2 regions of the Staphylococcus sp. AS1337 genome follow, and region 1 is predicted to be linked to the other one. Evidence: riboswitches for the same ligand, from Rfam matches in the RefSeq annotation. Region 1 holds a riboswitch; the other holds the start of a gene.
The links. A riboswitch is a leader RNA that binds a small molecule or an ion and turns the genes downstream of it on or off. The one in region 1 is predicted to bind FMN.
Positions count from the first base shown of each region.

Region 2: it holds a riboswitch for FMN, as region 1 does, so the genes downstream of both, ribD (bifunctional diaminohydroxyphosphoribosylaminopyrimidine deaminase/5-amino-6-(5-phosphoribosylamino)uracil reductase RibD) here and ACSUE0_RS04235 (ECF transporter S component) in region 1, are expected to answer to the same signal.

Region 1 is NZ_JBOIHZ010000002.1:308,260-315,019, forward strand. It holds gene ACSUE0_RS04230 (ATP-binding protein) at 1-1,546, shown strand, start outside; FMN riboswitch at 1,808-1,944, shown strand; gene ACSUE0_RS04235 (ECF transporter S component) at 2,010-2,555, shown strand; gene ACSUE0_RS04240 (ferredoxin) at 2,895-3,143, opposite strand; gene ACSUE0_RS04245 (helix-turn-helix domain-containing protein) at 3,254-4,216, shown strand; gene ACSUE0_RS04250 (RecQ family ATP-dependent DNA helicase) at 4,206-5,588, shown strand; gene ebpS (elastin-binding protein EbpS) at 5,730-6,760, shown strand, end outside.
Region 2 is NZ_JBOIHZ010000002.1:25,286-32,045, forward strand. It holds gene ACSUE0_RS02900 (FAD/NAD(P)-binding protein) at 70-1,533, shown strand; FMN riboswitch at 1,799-1,932, shown strand; gene ribD (bifunctional diaminohydroxyphosphoribosylaminopyrimidine deaminase/5-amino-6-(5-phosphoribosylamino)uracil reductase RibD) at 2,097-3,140, shown strand; gene ribE (riboflavin synthase) at 3,147-3,779, shown strand; gene ribB (3,4-dihydroxy-2-butanone-4-phosphate synthase) at 3,790-4,971, shown strand; gene ribH (6,7-dimethyl-8-ribityllumazine synthase) at 4,985-5,443, shown strand; gene ACSUE0_RS02925 (proline dehydrogenase family protein) at 5,643-6,644, opposite strand.

The DNA.
Region 1 (6,760 bases):
TGTTGGTCTAATCATAATGAATAATAAGCATAAAGATAACCACGACAATGATGTTACAAAAAATGAAATGTTCAAAGAAATTAAAAATAACAAAGATTATGATCGCGTCTTTGATAATGGCAAACAAATTTCAGAACATGTAACGGTCAACTTTAATGATAAACAACGAACATATGTATTAATTGGTTATCCAACGAAAAATATTGAAGCAGCAAATAGTCCGAATAGTAAATATAGTGGCGTGTTTATCTATCAAGACTTAAAGACAATAGAAGAAACCAATAATGTTATTACAGTAATTATCTTAATCATTGCTATCATCTTTTTAGCAATAACAACCGTATTTGCATTCTTCTTATCGTCACGTATAACAAAGCCACTACGTAATCTAAGAACGCAAGCACTAAAAGTTTCCAAAGGTGATTATGCTCAAGTTGTACCAGTTAACTCTAAAGATGAAATTGGTGAATTATCACGTACATTTAATACAATGAGTTCTGAAATTCAACAGCATATTGACGCATTGTCATCCTCTAAAAATATTCGTGATAGTCTAATTAACTCCATGGTTGAAGGCGTTTTAGGATTTAATGACAAAAAAGAAATTATTATCTCTAATAAATTAGCCAATACAATTTTACAAATGTTAGATGAATATGCGTTAGAGAAATTAGATGAACAAAATGAGCTTACATTTAGTAGCAAAAAAACGCAATTTGAAGTTTATGAAATCAATACACGTTATTTTGTAATTATTACTAGCTATATAGAGCAAATACAGCCTGATGGTAGAAGTGGTATCGTAGCCATAATTCGTGATATGACAAACGAGCATAATATGGATCAAATGAAAAAAGATTTCATTGCAAATGTCTCTCACGAATTACGTACGCCTATATCCTTATTACAAGGATACACTGAATCTATTGTTGATGGTATCGTAACTGAGCCTGATGAAATTCATGAATCATTATCTATCGTTTTAGATGAAACTAAAAGATTGAATAGGTTGGTCAATGAATTATTAAATGTAGCGCGAATGGATGCTGAAGGTTTAACTGTAGATAAAGTTATACAACCAATTGATCCATTACTCAACAAAATGCAACAAAAATATCAAAAGCATGCTAAAGATTTAGAATTAAATATGCGTTTAAATCCAGATACACAAAAACGTTTATGGTATTTTGATTCGGACAGAATTGAACAAGTGTTAACTAATTTAATAGATAATGCATCTAGATATACTGAACCTGGAGATACACTCAACATAGACGTAAGGGAAACTAATTCAGAACAAATACTATATATATCCGACACCGGTTCTGGTATCGCACCCGAACATTTACAACAAGTTTTTGATCGCTTTTACAAAGTAGATACTGCACGTAAGCGTGGCAAACAAGGAACTGGGTTAGGATTATTTATATGTCGTATGATTATTGATTCTCATGGTGGTACTATTGATGTAAAAAGCAAACTAGGGAAAGGGACTACTTTTATCATTTCCTTACCTAAACCAGAAATTGAAGACGACAATAGTTAAGTATCGTCGCTAGATCAATAAACAATTAACAATGATTACAAATAAGAATTGTAATTTGAAATAATAATCATATATTCTGTATATTTTTATATGCAATTTATTTATCTATATATAGCTTAAAAACTGCCGGCAAAGTTAAATACTTTGTTGGCAATTTTTATACCAGTTTCAACCATTTTATTTACATCGTTAATATATTTTAAGCAAGTCTATTGTTTTTACCTGAGCAATAAGCTATGATAAATTTATAAAATTTAAGAAATTCATCTTCGGGGTAGGGTGCAATTCCCAACCGGCAGTAATTTAAGCCTGCGACCCATTTTTCTGATTAATAGATTAATGGCTGATCTAGTGTGAATCTAGAGCCGACAGTATAGTCTGGATGGGAGAAGATGGAGGGTTTATTTGTTGTGAAATTATATCCTCCTATTCTAAAAAGATGAATGGAAGGAGATAATTTAATATGCAACAACAAACAAAACGCCTCATCACTATTAGTATGTTGAGTGCAGTAGCATTTATTTTAATGTTTATAAAGTTTCCGATACCATTTTTACCACCATATTTAACTTTAGATTTTGGTGATGTACCAGCTTTGTTAGCGACATTCACGCTAGGTCCTGTTGCCGGACTTATTGTAGAATTTATTAAAAACTTACTCAATTTTCTATTCAACGTTGGTGATCCAGTAGGTCCTGTAGCTAACTTTTTAGCGGCATCAAGCTTTTTATTAACAGCTTATTTCATCACTAAACATAAAGGTGCCCTCAAGTCTCAAATTATAGGACTTAGTGTGGCTACGTTAGTTATGACAATTGTTCTAAGTATACTAAACTACTTTATTTTATTACCTTTATATGGCATGATTATGAATCTATCTGATGTAGTAGAAAATATTAAAATAGTTATTGTATCAGGCGTTATACCTTTTAATATTATTAAAGGTGTCGTCATCTCAATTGTCTTTATTCTTTTATATAACCGATTAAAAAACGTTTTACCACGTTAAAATTGTAATATAACTTTTTATCTGAAATGATAAACGCCTTTCGAAGTACCACTGAACAAGTGAGAAATGAAGGGCGTTTTTATTTCAAATATAAATATTAAGGTTCCTTTGGTGAATTTATAGGTGGAATTGTAAATAATTCAAAAGTGAGTAGCCAGAATCCAATCATTTTTACAATATGAATTCATTGGAGTAATACAACTTTATAGAATAACTGGATACAAAAAATCCGAGACAGTTATTTATGTCCCGGATTTAAATTCAATTACATCTAAGTCGTTAAATGATGCAATTGGAATAGTAGGTAGCCACTTGTTTACACTTAAATATAATGCATTTCTATTCAAATTTTAACGCATCACCATCAAATGATTCTTCTTCAATTTTAATAGAATCAGTAGGGCATCCGTCTATTGCATCTTCCATATCTTCATATAATTCTTCTGGTACCTCTGCAGTACCTTGGTTATCATCTAGTATTACATAAGCGATACCTTCGTCATCATAGTCATATATATCAGGGGCAGCGGCACCGCAAGCGCCACATGCTATGCATGTGTCCATATCAACAATTGTATATTTAGCCAATTTCTTCGCCTCCTTTGACAAAAATGCTACAATAATTACACAAATATTATTGTAATCACTGTTTATCATTTTTTCAAATGTTTTCGATTTATAAAAGTGAGGGAGCATCCATGTATAATTTAATTCTTTTTGCATACACGAAGTCACATAATTACAAAACCGAAAAAAGTATATTTAATATTATCACAGGTAAAAAATCGCATCAAACCTTTTTTGATGCCTGTAGTCAACAACTCTTATCATTGTATCATAGTATGCCTAAACTAAAATATCCTTTATTCGAACAATATTCTAGTAATTCTAACATCAACGAACAACAAATTCAAAATATCATTAGCCATCCACGGCATACATATGACAGCTTATTAAACACTTTCAATGCGCTACAATTATTAACACAAACGTTGTCTAATATCCAACATGACAATTATCAATTTGTACCTATTACACAACATAGAACAGTTCATCAAAAGGTTAAACACTTATATAAAAAAATTTCTGACGAACAATTAGAAAAATCGTTTATAACAGAACTCACATCACTTTTTCAATCTTTAACTAACCATAATAATGACATATACATTCATTATTATTTGCAAGGTTTCGAAGAAAGTATGTATACAAGACAACAAGTTAGTTTAATAGAAGCAATATCGCAGGAAATGCTTTTTGAATTAGAAATGAGGGATTTAGTAACTTTAATGTATGAAATAGAGAATGAAGAAAAGTATCCATTATTACATAGCTTGATTATTCTTCCAACATTATTAAACAAAACCGAAAAAACTTATTTAGGAATACAAAATGGATTAAACTTCAAACAACTTGCTGCCCAGCAAAATGTTAAACCTAATACAATCGATGATCATATTTTAGAATTATTTATCAAAGGATACTTAACCGATTACGATAGTTATTTAAATCATGTAGAATACAAACCATTTATGACTTATTATATAGCTAATCGCAGTGAAAGACTGCGTAGCTATAAGGACAATTTCTCTGAACTCAGTTACTTTGAAATTAAATTAATTATTGTTGGTGTCGAAAGAGGTGAACTAAATGTTACATGATGACTTGAAAAAATGGTTTGGATTTGAGTCATTTAAGCCTGGCCAAGAGGAAATTATTAATAATGTACTTAATAATATTGATACCTTAGGAATCTTACCTACTGGTAGTGGTAAAAGCCTATGTTACCAATTACCAACCTACATAAAACAAAAGCCAACTTTAGTTATCTCTCCGTTAATTTCACTGATGGATGACCAAGTTATGCAACTCAAGTTACAAGGAGAAAAAAATGTGTGCTGTATACATTCAGGCATGGATGAAAATGAAAAGCAACAAAACATTAACTACTTAAAGCAAAGTAAATTTATTTTTTTAAGCCCAGAGTTTATATTACAAAAACACAATTTCAAATTAATTAAAAGTTTAAATATCGGTATGATTGTCTTAGATGAAGCACACTGCTTATCAGAGTGGGGGTATGATTTTAGGCCGCACTATGCACTTGTAGGTAAAATCGTAAATCATTTCAATGGAGCCACCGTATTAGCATTGACTGCAACAGCACCGTCTTATTTAACTTTTGATTTAGAGCAAATATTAAGTAAATCATTTTCAGTCATAAAAAATAGTATGAATAGAGATAACATTTCACTAGCACATAAAAATTTTGCTGATGATGATGAAAAATTAAACTGGCTTTTACCTACATTAGAGCAATCAGGACCGACAATTATTTATGTATCATCTAAAAAAATGTGTCTATCATTAGCTCAAAGTATTTATAACTATGGTTTTTTAACTGGCATTTACCATGGTGATCTGTCATACCAAGAAAGACATACAGTACAACATCAATTTATTAATAATGAAATACCTATTATCGTTGCTACAAGTGCTTTTGGAATGGGTATTAACAAAAAAGATATTAGAACAATTATTCATTTCCATTTATCTACAAGTCCATCTAGTTATATGCAAGAAATAGGCAGAGCAGGCCGTGACGGTAATCAAAGCCAAGCAATAAGTCTTTATCAACCCGATGATAGCTTTCTTTTAGAGACTTTATTATTTACAGACATAATTAACATTGAGGATGTAAATGCGTATGAATTATCTCAATTTCTACCACCTGAAAAGTCAGACATACTTGATGTACTCAGTACACAGTATACTTTTGAACAATTACGCAATATCTTTGATATGGCTTATAAACGTAAAAAATTAGGTTATATACGTATGCTAGGTTATAAAAATCTTGATCAATGCAGAAGATCTTATTTAGTTGAATTTTTTGATGAAATTTTGATAGAAAAGCCAAAATTATGTTGCGATAATGATTGTGAATTAAATTTAATAAATAGAATAAATAGAAAAAAAGTAAAAAGAAAAATGGAATTTAATGAAAAAATACAAAATTTGTTTAAAAAATAGACAATTACTTTACTTCATATTTTCAATCAAGCTATAATACGACATATACGCTTATTTAACAGTATTTTTTCTTAAAAAATTATACATATTTACGTTCTGTTAGGGTAAAACAGTATATACTTAAATAAAAAAGGAAGGATGATGACTTTGTCTAAAAACAATTTTAAAGATGATTTTGAAAAAAATCGTCAATCCATTGATCCAAAAGAACATCAAGATAATGCAAAGGATTCAGTTAACAATTCAGTTGACAATGTGAAAGAGGAAGTTTCTGATAAAACAGACGAACAATTCCCTCCAAGAAATGCTCAACGAAGACAACGTAGAAGAGATACTGCTACAAATCAAGGTGAAGATGAACAGACTAATCAAACAGATCAACAAGAACATAGCGAGGATGAAGCATTTGATAGTGAACAGTACAACGAAGACAATTCAACATCTGACTTAACATCAGAACGCAATACTGATGATCCTTCGCAAAATAACAATTTAAGTCATGAGCCTACTAATGATAAAACAAATGCTAATGATCATAAGTACAGCGAAGACAATGATGGTTTAGAGGACGATAACAGTTCTAAGAAAAAAGGCGCTGCTGTAGCAGGCGGAGCGGCAGCTACTGGTGCTGGCGCTTATGCTGCTAGTAAACATAAGGATAAAGATAATTCAGATGCAAATCAAGACGAGTCAAAAAATGACAATCAACATCATGCAGATGAACAAGATGTTGATGAAAATCAACCAGATAACCAATCAAATCAAGACCAAAACGAATCACAGCAAGATGACTCTAAAAGTGGCTCTAAGAAAAAAGGCGCTGCTGTAGCCGGTGGAGCCGCGGCTGCTGGAGCTGGTGCATATGCAGCGGGTAAACATAAAGGTGAAAATGATAAAAACGCTAGTCATGATGATGATACATCAGAAAATGAAAAAAATGACAAAAACGACAACAAGGATCAACAAAATAACGCGAAAAGCAGTAACAAGAAAAAAGGTGCTGCTGTAGCAGGTGGAGCGGCAGCTGCTGGAACTGGTGCTGCTGCTAGCCATTCAAAATCAAGCGGTGGTAATGGTGGTAACGGTAACGGCAGTAATGGTGGTAATAACAATAATGACGATGACGACAACAAGAAGAAAAAAGGTGGTTTATTAGGTAAATTACTACCTAT
Region 2 (6,760 bases), 280 kb from region 1:
CATTAATGTGTAATATACACTAAAGGACTGGTATAATAAGGACAAATAATCTTAGTAAGGAAGTGTACTATGAGAATTGCCATTATTGGAATGGGCACTGCAGGTGTCACGCTTTTAAAAGAATTAGTGAAAAGTGACTCTTTTTCTAAAATGAATATTGATGTATATGACAATCCTATAAATATGGGTCAGGGTGTCCCTTTTCAAAATGATAGTGCAGAATTATTGATAAATCTACCGGCAGCACAAATGTCTTTGAATTTAGATAACCATAGAGAGTTTTATGAATGGTATGAAATGCAATCTACATTTAAATTTTCAAATCCAGAATACTTGCCAAGATTTATATTTGGTCATTATATGAAAGATTATTTACAGAAGTTTAATCATGATTACGACAATATACATACAATCAAAGAAGAAGTTAATGAAGTATTTATTGAGTCAGAAGTAGGGCAGACAGATGTGACATATTGTGTTTGTACTTCTAAAGAAATGGAAAATTGTAAAAAGTATGATGTTGTCTTTTTGACTATTGGTACTCTGTCATACCATGATCCATATGGCTTAAAGGGGATACGCGGTTATATTAAAACACCATATCCGACCTATAACACATTAAACGATGTACAAGATTCCGATGAAATCGCTATTATAGGTACAGGATTAGCAAGCTTAGATGTTATTCGTTATGTAACGGCACATCATCCTAAACTGCCTATTACTATTGCTAGTCGAAAAGGACGATTGCCAAGTGTAAGAGGTGTGATGCCTGACATCGACTTTGAATATGTAACTCCAGAAAAATTTAATGAGATAAAGCACAAGCATTTTGGCAATGTACCTCTAGATGAGGCAATAAAGTTATTCTTGAAAGATTGTGCATTACATAATATTGATGTCGAAACATTAATCCATCGTAGTCAAGGAGATTCAATTAAAGATTTAACTTATGATTTAGAACATGCTGATGAATTAGGGAAATTACAAAGTATACTTGAATTAACGAAAGAAAATTTAAATTGGATTTGGAATAGTTTAAGTAGAGAGGACCAAAAACGGTTTTTAACTAATTATCAGCCTATATTAAAAGAGAATTCAAATCCGATGCCGCCTCAAACAGCACGATTATTGATTGATCACATTAACCATGGCACGATTAAAATTAAGAGTGATTTAGAGGATGTTCAATATAATGATAATAAGTTCAACTTTAAATATAAAGATGCGTCAGTAGAACGGTATGATATTGTAATTAATGCTACAGGATCAAAGACACAACTTGCAGATTTAGATGGCGATGACCAACTCGTATTAAATCTCGAGAACAGACAGGTTGTACAAGCGCATCCACTTGGTGGAATTCAAATTGTCGCTGAAACTAATCAAATTATAAGTCCTCGCTATGGCACACTGAAACATATGTATGCGCTCGGCCAATTAACAAATGGAATTAATCAATCACGTAATGGCGTAATGATGATTGTAAAACAAGCTGTTAATGTAGTTGACCATTTATTAACTACAAAATAAAGGAGTTTACTATTTAGGGATAAATTGCACAATGATAAATTAACTAAATCAGTTGTGAATTAATCCTGACGTCTATTCATAATTTGACTAGACGTCACTGGGTTACAACTAATTTTTTTGTGCTTTAAATTGTAGTAATGTAAAGAATATAAAAAAACAAAACCGACTTAGATAATAAGAATTGTCATTTTCTCAAAAGTGTAGTACCATTATTTTGTAACTTATTCAAAGTTACCTGACTCAATCATCGAATACAATTTCATAAATATTCTTTCGGGGCAGGGTGAAATTCCCAACCGGCAGTAAATTAAGCCTGCGACCTGCATTTGTCGAAGCAAATGTGGCTGATCTAGTGAAACTCTAGAGCCGACAGTAAAGTCTGGATGGGAGAAAGAATGAAGTATAACTTGAAAATAGCACTTGTTAAGTGTTTATTTAGCATACACTTTTATTTGAATATGTATAAGTGTATATTTTACTATTGCTAAAAATGTTATATCAATATATATCCCACACCTGAAATGTTAAGTTCAGGTGTTTTTTTATTTTTTAGAGGTGATAAAATGAGTCATTATTTGAATTACGCTATTCAATTAGCAAAAATGGTAGAAGGCCAAACGGGCTTGAACCCACCAGTTGGATCTGTAGTAGTAAATGATGGCCGTATTGTTGGCATGGGAGCCCATTTGCAAAAAGGTGGTAAGCATGCTGAAGTACAAGCTTTAGATATGGCCCAAGACAATGCGCTAGGAGGAACTATATATATTTCGCTAGAGCCATGTACGCATTATGGTTCGACGCCACCATGTGTAAATAAAATTATTGAAGCGGGTATTAAAAAGGTTGTCTATGCAGTTAAAGACACAACATTACCCTCTGAAGGTGATGACATATTAGGACAGGCCGGTGTTGAAGTGATATTCCGTCCTCAATCAGAGGCAGAATCACTATATAGGGATTTCTTTATAGCTAAGAATGAATCTATTCCAGAGGTTACAGTTAAAGTCTCATGTAGTCTTGATGGTAAACAAGCGACTGATAAAGGTGAAAGTAAATGGATTACTAATAAAGCAGTAAAAAATGATGTCTTTCACCTACGTCATAAACACGAGGCAGTGTTGACAGGTAAAGGCACGATACATGCAGATAATCCACAATATACTACACGTATTGAAGAAGGTAAGCATCCTATAAAAGTCATCTTATCTAAAACTGGTGAAATTGATTTTAATTTAGATATTTTTCAATTAAGAAATGAACCAATTTGGATTTATACTCAAAATAAAAATTTAAAAACAAATATTGAACATGTAGAAATCATAGAATTAACTAATTGTTCAATTGAAAATATATTAAAAGATTTATATCAAAGAGGGATTGGAAGTGTGCTAGTAGAGGCAGGGCCTACAGTGACTTCGGAATTTCTTCAATCTAAATTTACGAACGAACTAATATTATATTACGCCCCGAAAATAATAGGTGGTTCTGGTAGTTATCAATTTTTCCAAAGTGAAAGTATTTTTAATCTATCAGAAGTACCACAGTTTGAAATTGTAAATTCACAAATGCTTGAGCAAAATATCAAACTAGAGTTACGAAAGAAGTGATCGTCGGTGTTTACAGGAATTGTTGAAGAAATTGGAACCATAAAAAAAGTATCAACGCAACAGTCCGTAGTTAACTTAAAGATTGAGTGCCAAACAATTTTATCAGATATGCATATCGGGGATTCAATCAGTGTTAACGGTGCATGTTTAACGGTGGTGGAATTTGATCATCAAAGTTTTTCAGTTCAAGTTATTAAAGGTACCGAGAATAAAACATATTTAAACCAATTAACTCAATCTGCTGAAGTGAATTTAGAAAGAGCTATGAGTGGACAAGGTCGTTTTGGTGGCCACTTTGTTTTAGGTCATGTAGATGAAGTTGCTAAAATCACACGTATACAAGCATCAGACAACTCTAAAATCGTTACTATTAAACCATCAACTGCACTAATTAAACAAATGGTTAGTCAAGGTTCAATTACTGTAGATGGTGTGAGTTTAACTATTTTCCAACTAAAAGAAGCTGAGTTTGATATTCATCTTATACCAGAAACAAGAAAATCAACAATTTTAAATCAGAAACGTGTTGGCGATCCGGTGCATATAGAAACTGATATGTTATTCAAATATGTTGAACGAATTATAAATACTAACGAATCGGAATTGAGCCCAGAAAAACTTAGAGCATTTGGATTTTAGGAGGGGTAATATGCAATTAGATAGTATAGAAAAAGCTTTAAAAGCATTAAAAAATGGTGACAGCATTATCGTTGTAGATGATGAAAATAGAGAGAATGAAGGCGACTTAGTAGCTATAACTGAATGGATGCATAATGACACTGTTAATTTCATGGCTACGCATGGTAGAGGATTAATTTGTGCACCTATCAGTAGTGATATAGCTAAAAAATTAGATTTAAATCCAATGGTTAATAATAATTCTGATATTTATGGAACACAATTCACAGTTAGCATTGACCACGTTGATACAACTACAGGCATAAGCGCCGACGAGAGAATGTTGACAGCAAGAGCTTTAATAGATGATAGTGTAAGTGGGAATGATTTTAATAAACCAGGTCATTTATTTCCATTAATAGCACAAGATGATGGTGTGTTGACAAGACGTGGACATACAGAAGCATCAGTTGATTTAGCTAAATTAACAGGTGCTAAACCTGCCGCATTAATTTGTGAAATTATGAATGATGATGGCACTATGGCAAAAGGTGAGTCATTAGAAACATTTAAAGAAACACATGACTTAGTAATGATTTCGATAGAAGATTTAGAAAAATACCGTAAGTCTGCTATTTCGAAATTAGAAGCAAAAGCAAAAGTGAAATTGCCAACGGATTATGGTGTGTTCGATATGTACGGTTTTACAACTTCAGATAGCGACGAAGAAATAGTGGCTATCGTAAATGGCGATATTAAACAAACTGAAAATGTACGCATACACTCAGCATGTTTAACAGGAGATATATTTCATAGTCAAAGATGTGATTGTGGTGAACAATTAGAAGCGTCTATGAAATATATAAATGAACACGGTGGAATTATTTTATATTTACCTCAAGAAGGTAGAGGTATTGGATTAATAAATAAATTAAAAGCATATGAACTGATTGAACAAGGTTATGATACAGTAACAGCAAATATTGCTTTGGGCTTTGAAGAAGACTTAAGAAATTATCAAAATGCTGCCCGAATATTGAAATATTTTGGCGTTGAAAGTGTTAATTTATTAAGTAATAATCCTAAGAAGTTTGAAAGCTTAGAGAACTACGGTATTGATATTACTAAACGTGTCGAACTTATTGTACCAACTAATAAATATAATCAAGATTATATGGATACAAAAAAAGAAAAAATGGGTCACTTAATATAAGGAGGAAAATATAATGAATTTTGAAGGTAAATTAATAGGTTCTGATTTAAAAGTTGCTATAGTAGTAAGTAGGTTTAATGATTTTATAACAAATCGTTTATTGGATGGAGCGAAAGACACTTTAATTAGACATGAGGTACCAGAAGAAAACATCGATGTAGCATATGTACCTGGTGCATTTGAGATTCCTTTAATAGCTAAAAAATTAGCAGAAAAAAGTGATTACGATGCCATTATCACTTTAGGTTGTGTGATTAGAGGTTCGACTTCACATTACGACTATGTATGTAATGAAGTAGCGAAAGGTATTTCTAAAGCAAATGATGTAACTAATACACCAGTAATTTTTGGAATTTTGACAACTGAAAATATCGAACAAGCTGTCGAACGAGCTGGTACTAAAGCAGGTAATAAAGGTTCAGAAGCGGCTGTTAGTGCCATTGAAATGGCAAATTTATTACGAGAAATATAAAAACCCTCAAGTATTTAAACGAGGATTGTGGTTAATAGTTGTAAATTTATACGTTTGAAAAATAAAATATATGAACAACACATGATGACTAGAAAACTAAATTACTTGTATTAAGTTATTTAGAAATCTAGCCAACAGTGGAAAAACGGGTATGTAATATCAATTTATTAAATTTAATGTTGCATACCCGTTATTTATGTTATTTCTTAAATATACGGTATATAAATGTTGTTGCTAGCCCAAATGATGCAACAGCACCACTAACTATACCAACTTTTTTAAGAATATCGGGTTTCATAACTTCTTTAAACATTAAGTTTAAATTTTGTGGTCTCTCTGCTAGTCTGCGCATAAAGTAACTAAACCAATCATCGCCATAAGGTACGTAGATACAGAAGTTATTACCTTCCCCAGCAATTTTTTCTGCTAAATCTGTACGGAAACCATACAACATTTGAAATTCGTATCGACTTTTTTCAATATTATTATCTTTAATAAATTGTTTCATGTGTCTGATGATTTCATCATCATGTGTAGCAATTGAAGTTACATTTTTTGAATTTAAAAGCCTTTTCTCCATCAAACGAATATAATTTTTATCTATCTCTTCTTTTGTTTGATAGGCTATAGTATCGCTTTCTTTATAAGCACCTTTTACCATGCGTAGTCTTAATTCTGGATATTTATCAATAAGTGCATCAGCTTTATATAAATATGCCTGAATTACAGTGCCCACATTTTTAAATTCACCTTTTAAGCGATCTAAAACTTGGGTGATATCGAATAGACTATCATACTTTTCAGTATCTATATTAATATGCATATTATCAAATTGATTAGCCTTCAATAATATTTCACGTAAATTGCGATAAGCAAGATCTATATCAAATTCTGAACCTAACTGACTCAGTTTAATAGACATATGACCATCTAAGTTATGATTATAAATTGCATACATCACTTCTATGATTTGGTCTTTTGCTTGGATTGCTTCACCTTCAGTTAGAACAAACTCTCCAAGGCAATCTACTGTAACAGTAATCCCCTTGTTATTTAAACGTTCAATTGTGTCCACCAAGGCAGTAATAGTATTACCCGCAACTACTTTATTTGCCCCGAGCATCGGCCCGATTTCCTTGGCGCTCTTATTCAAAAGCGGATTATTTGATAATCCGATAAAAAAATTCTTCACAATTGGCATATTAATTCCTCCTATTCCGCTTATAGCTATGTTTCATTAATAGTGTAGCATGAATCAAATAGCAATGAAATCGTTTACAATAAAATATATTACACTTTAAATTATTAAATATACTC